One region of the Thalassotalea castellviae genome, then DNA from elsewhere that is predicted to be linked to it. Evidence: riboswitches for the same ligand, from Rfam matches in the RefSeq annotation. Region 1 holds a riboswitch; the other holds the start of a gene.
What was found. Region 1 has a riboswitch for lysine ahead of dapA (4-hydroxy-tetrahydrodipicolinate synthase). Riboswitches for the same ligand answer to the same signal wherever they lie in the genome.
Positions count from the first base shown of each region.

Region 1 (3,427 bases):
GGCATCAAGATGATAAACAAAGTAAGCTTGCTCATGCTCATTTTTCGTTTGATGTGCAAGTAGGCTAGGTTGAAATTGTTTATCGGCTTTAAATTGCTCAAGCCACACTGGGAGATTAGTATTTGCACTCATATTTTCACTCAAGGGATTGTTTTATCATTGATTGTTTGCGTTTAACGCAATAAAGATTCTAATTCTAGTGATGCGTTACTCTTTTCATCGCGATATTTTACGATTAACGCACATGCCATATTCAACCCTTGAGACTGAGCCCACTCACCTTTCACAGGACGTGTGCCTGGCACAACAATCGCTCGTTCAGGTATATCAGCGCCTTTTTCTAACATCACTTGATTGACACAATCATAAACAGGTACTGACGCTGATAAAGAAACTCCCGGCGCTAAAACCGCGCCTTTCTTAACAACAATACCTTCAACAATAACAACCCCTGCACTTAAAAAAGCATCATCTTCAATTATCACGGGGCTAGCGCCTACAGGCTCTAAAACACCACCGATTTGCACGGCAGCTGATACATGAACATTCTTACCGATTTGGGCACATGAACCAATTAATGCATGACTATCTACCATAGTGCCAGAGTCAACAAACGCACCTACGTTAATATAAGCGGGTGGCATAATTATGACTCCTGGAGCTACATAAGCCCCACGACGAACAGATGAACCACCGGGTACTAATCGCACCTCGTTTTCAACGGTAAATTCACGGGCTGGTAAATTATTTTTATCAACAAAGCCTTGGTATATTCCTGAAAATTCGGTATTTTCTCCAGCTTTAAATGCCGCTAAAATCGCTTCTTTGGCAGCAATATTCGCTTGCCAATTACCTTGTTCATCTTGATTCGCGGCACGTATCGTACCTGCCTCTAACTCAGCTAATGTGTCTTGCCAATTCATTACTACTTAACTCCAATGATTTGTTTTAAATTTACGATTGGCTTTGCTCAAGCCATTGATTTATTTCGATATCTATTGCCATTAAAGACTTTAACGCAAACGGATTATCGGTGATTTCTAACGCGGTGAGAGGGGCACGTAAAGTTGGGTAATTCAACCTATTCGTGAGATGCATTAATACTTTAACCGGAATAGGACTAGCGACTTGAAATAAAGCCTCCACTGCTTTATCCCAAATGGGAAATAATGTTTGATGCTGACCCGCTAATGCCATATTTACATAACGATGCGTAGCTTGTGGCCATACATTTGCAGCTACTGAAACCAGACCTTTTACACCAGCTTCAAGCAAGTGTGCAACCATGGCATCTTCACCGCTATATATGTCAAGTTCAGGACATTGTTGAGCATATGATTTAAAGGTATCCATATCACCGCTTGCTTCTTTCATGGCCCAACAGTTTTTATGGCTTTGAATATTTTTCATCACAGCTAGCGGAATATTAATGCCACTCCGTGATGGAATGTTATAAATCATGCACGGGTGTTCAGATTGCTCTAAAAGCTCACTAAACCAATGAGTTAAACCTACTTCTCCTGGTTTTGTGTAAATAGGGCAAGTTAATAAGTAAGCAGAGATTTCGAGATCATTACACTGGGATATCCACGCTAATTGATTAGGTAGATTATAACCGCCTACTGACACCATTAGGGGAACAGTTAATGATAAAGCACATACACATTTAACCACCGATAATTGCTCTGTAGGAGTTAAGGCTAAGCCTTCCCCTGTACTGCCGAGTAAAGCAATACCATTTCCTGCATTAGCTTGCTCTATGGCGAGTTTTTCTAACGTAACAAAATCAACGTCTCCATTGAGCAACATTGGTGTCACTAATGCTGTCCACAGACGTGTTTGTGCAACCGTTTGAATTTGTTGGGATTGGTTTTTAGTAGCGCTATTCGTTTGATTCATTTCTCTCGAACTCAACTTGTTCGGAGAACTTTAAGGCGTTTGCATAGCCTCACCTTGTGATGAAGAGAGGCTTACAAAGGCCAGAAGCTCTCCACCAGTATTAACATTAAATATTTTAGAAAACTTAAGGTCTAAAACACATAATAAATAGGTGACAATTGTTAGGATTCAACCTAAACAACCGACAAATACATCATCAAAATATGTAATTATCTCGGCGTTAATCTCCATTACTATCAATCACTAGAGTTTGATCTCTTCATGATAACTACCTAGTTAACGCTCCTCTTCTGGCCCTTTTGGGATAACTTGTCCTTCGATGTTTACACGACAAGTTAACTTAAATAAGGGACGCCACTATTAGAACATTTATTCTAAAGCGAAGCAATAGCCGTCTAGCCATCAAAAACCTTCTCTCGTATTAAAATTAATCGTTAGTTTTCTCAGCGTTTCGGTTTTGCATGGCAATTTCAATAGGAACAAGACGATCTTGCCCCCAACTAATTATTTCTTGATATTTAAAACACGGAACGCCCCAAAAGCCCAATGTTTCTAATTCGGTTTGGTTAACGTCTGACCATTGTTGCCAATCATGTTGCTGTGCGTATTCTTTGGCTTTGTGATAATCAAGGTTTATTGATTGACAGATTAACTTCATTACTTGATCTTGTGAAAGATCATAGTTATTTACATAGATAGCTTCAAAAGCCGCGCTTATAAATGCGACAGCTTTCCCGGTAAATTCGGCATAACTGAAAATTTCATAACAATTAACGATGCCTTGTCCAAGTGGATCATTGAAGGTTTTAAAAGGGATATTCGCTAAGTTAGCTTCTCGATGAGCATCAAAATAGATATAGCGTGACTTGTTAATGGGCATTTCCAATCCTCGCATTAACATAGGTAAAACCGGCTTAATTATCAGTCTCGTATTATATTTCTGCGCCAATTTTTTAACTTTTTCAAAGCCGATATATGAATAAGGACTGCGTAAAGAAACAAAAACCTCACAAGTGTTTTCATTAGATAAACGCTCACTACCGGTATTATCGCTTTCATCCTGACTAGCTTGATTATCGGTTAACAAATTAGCAGTATATTTATTAATTTTATCTGTATGAATCAAGCCCAGAGCAATCAGTTTTCTTTCTAAATGAAGTAATCGGTCGATCCCTAAATACCAGTCTCCTGCAAAAAATAGCGTTGCCGGTAAATAATGACCTTTATTATTCAGTCTTTGCTGATTTTTGATTTGAAAATTAATCAAAGGAGTGGAAGGATTATAGTAAAAATCAAATTCGTCAAACCAAGTTTGTTCAAATATTTTCATGGCTTGCGTGACATTTTTTTCTTGCAACTGCCAAAGTTGTTGACCAGTGACTAAAGCTTTAGCAGAAGGATAACCTGCAATGGCTTTAAGCCCATATTGTTGAGCAATATAATTAGCATCTTGTAGCGCCCATGCTCGCCTTAGCTTAGGATCAATTGAGATACTCGGTACCGCTTCATATATAAGGAATAGTTTTAA
Region 1 is NZ_JAVRIF010000003.1:27,784-31,210, reverse strand. It holds gene RM573_RS06485 (PLP-dependent decarboxylase) at 1-132, opposite strand, end outside; gene RM573_RS06480 (2,3,4,5-tetrahydropyridine-2,6-dicarboxylate N-succinyltransferase) at 174-923, opposite strand; gene dapA (4-hydroxy-tetrahydrodipicolinate synthase) at 955-1,899, opposite strand; lysine riboswitch at 1,976-2,197, opposite strand; gene RM573_RS06470 (DsbA family protein) at 2,327-3,427, opposite strand, start outside.

Region 2 (3,427 bases), on a different contig from region 1:
TGCAATTAGGCAGAGAGTGTTTGCATATTGCTCCGCCATCGAATAAACCCATAAAAACTATTGCTTGGTGCAGTGGTGGTGGCCAAAACTATATCGAACTTGCCGCTGAGCAAGGAATAGATGCCTTTTTATCCGGAGAAGTCTCTGAACAAACCACGCATGTAGCGCGCGAAATGGATATCCATTTCTTTGCTGCAGGCCATCATGCCACTGAACGATATGGTGCAAAGGCTTTAGGAGATTACTTACAAAAAGAATTATCGCTAGACGTGCAGTTTATTGATATTGATAATCCTGTATAAATGTGACGTTAACTAAGTTGATGATTAAACTTCATGCTTGTTTTCTATGAAATAAAAAATTTAATCATCAGATTTTAACCATTGCACAAATAGTCCGACACTTTCATACCATGCATTTGTTGACTGGGTTAAATTATGGCTTTTCGGTAAATAGTAAGACCAATTTTTTTCACTATCGATATTTTTAACCCATTGACTGGCGGGCGCAGGTGTTACTGCAACGCCTTGTTGTTTAAAATAATTCAAGGCTCGCAGCATATGATCAGCATTTGTCACTAAGACAACATGTTTTCCTTTCACCCTTGGCGCGATTAATTCAGCTTCTTCCTCAGTATCTTTTGGAAAGCTTTCAACAATAATTTTTCTCTCTGGTACCCCAAGTAACATGGCCGCTTGCTTAACATTTACTGCATTTGATTTATTATTGTCAAAAGCAGCGCCTGAGGTTATTAATTGAGCTTCAGGGTGCAATTTTAAAATTCGTAATGCTTCGACTAAACGTTGCAATGAACAAGGAAATAATTGCGAGGTAGCGGGGAGCTCAGGATTAGTGGTGTTACCACAGCCCAAAATAACAATGTAATCGACAGGTTTATCACTGTATTGATAACTTTTAAAATTGTTTTCTATAGGGTGCATCACCCGATCAGAAACATAGCCCGTAGATAATAATATCAATAAGCAGCTGGCGCTTAATAAACATTTAAAACTCAGTGACGGTTTTTTATAAAACAAAATCAAAGCTAGTATTAATAATAATGATATTAGGCTTAAGGGCATGATCAAAAAACTTATGATCTTTTTCAGTAAAAACAAATCCATTTTTATTCAGTAAATAAATTGCAAAAAATAATGGTATCAAGCTTTTTGTATAAATTCAGTAGGTCAATTAATTTTCAAGATATTTTTTATCGATTTTTTTATCTTACGAATATAAATTAGGCAATTAAGTTATTGATTAATCGTATCAGATGGGGTTTAATTGCACCGCTGTTAAATTAGACTAAATACTCAAATATTGAATAGCTTTGAAAAGTATTCACTCAATTAAAGGTATTTAAATTTGATTTAACACTCCAGAAGAGGAGCAATAGCTAGGTAGATAACACGAGGAAACCACATTCCTATGACTGTTATTGAGGGAGACTATTGCCGAGGGTATACAGAAACGTGGGGTCTGTTGCTCGGTCACTAAGGTTGAATCCTTAGGATTGTCACCTCTGTTTGGCAATATTGCCAAGTAGAATAGGGTGGAGAGCTTCTGGCTGAAAAGTTAAGCTTTGTACTTTTAATACATCTCTTCATTCAGTCATGCTCTTCCTTGATGTAAATTTAGCTAAATTGATTTAGCAAAATAGGGAGACCTTATCATGTCAGTCATTTCTAACAATGATGATAATCTGATCACCGTATCAAAGTTTGGTGGCACTAGTGTTGCTGATCATCAAGCCATGCTTCGTTGTGCGCATATTATAAAAAATGATCCGACAAACCGTGTTGTGGTTGTTTCAGCTAGCTCAGGCGTCACTAACTATCTTGTACGATTGAGTCAAGCCAATGTTTCAGTAGATGAGCAAAAGCAATTAATTGATAATATAAAAGAAATTCAATTTAAAATTCTTCAAGAACTAAAAGATAGTAAAGCGTTAGAAACGAAAATATTAACGCTTATTGATGAACTAACCGCGTACGCTCAAGCTCAATCGCTTAACCATAGTGCACGCATTGCAGACGCCATTTTATCTTTTGGTGAGCAAATGAGTTCAGTAATTTTTGCGCAAGTTTTACAATCTATTGGTGTTAATGGACATGCGTTTGATGTTCGCCAAATTATGAAAACTAATAGTTTATATGGTCAAGCGGTTGTTGATATTGAACAATTGGCAGACTGTGCTGAAAAAATTCTAAAGAAAAAATTAACGGATCAGGTGATCGTCACGCAAGGTTTTATCGGACAAAACGAAGCTGGTTATACAACCACGCTAGGTCGTGGTGGCTCAGATTATAGTGCTGCGTTAATTGCTGAAGCTCTCAATGCTTCAAGTTTAGCGATTTGGACTGATGTGGTTGGAATCTTTACAACAGACCCGCGAATTACCGATCAAGCACGTGCGATCAAAGAAATTAGTTTTGGTGAAGCTGCTGAAATGGCTACTTTTGGGGCGAAAATTTTACATCCTGCCACTTTAATTCCGGCCATGCGTAAAAATATCCCTGTGTTTGTTGGCTCCAGTAAAGAGCCAGAAAAAGGTGGAACTCGTATTCAGAAAACAGTGGAATCAAAACCCACTTATCGTTCTATATCATTGCGTAAAGAACAAACTTTGGTGACGGTAAAAAGTCCTGCAATGCTCCATGCTAGTGGTTTTCTTGCCAAAGTTTTTGCGGTACTTGCTAAGCATGAATTAAGTGTCGACTTGATCACAACCTCAGAAATTAGTGTGGCGATGACATTTGATAACCCAACGGGCTCAACACAAGCGTTATTAAATTCTACTGTTGTTGACGAATTAGAACAACTTTGTGAAGTGTCTGTTGAAAATGGCTTGTCGTTAGTTGCTGTTGTCGGTAATAGTATTCATAAAACAAACGGGGTTGGTACGAGTATTTTTGATGCGTTATCGGGTATTAATGTTCGAATGATTTGCCAAGGTGCCAGTGAACATAATTTATGTTTCTTGGTGAATGAAGCGCAAGCGAATGAAACTGTGGAAAAACTGCATAACACTTTGTTTGCGTAATTCGTTTAAGCGGGTTAGGCTAATTTAGTTAGTTTCTGATAAAAGGTGTTGATATTACAACACCTTTTATATTTTTTATGGCAATTTAACTTTCATACGCTAGTGGATCTTCAACGTTGTTATCGTGAAAAGCTTCTAGCCTTTCTTGGCAAGCACCGCATTTACCACAAGCTTTTTCACGGCCATTGTAGCATGTCCATGTTTGGCTATAATCTAATGCCATTTTTAATCCATCCGTTAAAATATCAGATTTTGTAACGGTTAAATACGGACTGAAAATTTCCACAGCCTCATAATTAGCAATTTGACAAACATCATTCATTTTTTCGACGAATTCAGGACGACAATCTGGATAGATTGCATGATCACCAGAATGCGCTCCGT
Region 2 is NZ_JAVRIF010000013.1:29,379-32,805, forward strand. It holds gene RM573_RS16895 (Nif3-like dinuclear metal center hexameric protein) at 1-302, shown strand, start outside; gene RM573_RS16900 (ElyC/SanA/YdcF family protein) at 363-980, opposite strand; lysine riboswitch at 1,375-1,571, shown strand; gene lysC (lysine-sensitive aspartokinase 3) at 1,673-3,043, shown strand; gene queC (7-cyano-7-deazaguanine synthase QueC) at 3,129-3,427, opposite strand, start outside.
Region 2: it holds a riboswitch for lysine, as region 1 does, so the genes downstream of both, lysC (lysine-sensitive aspartokinase 3) here and dapA (4-hydroxy-tetrahydrodipicolinate synthase) in region 1, are expected to answer to the same signal.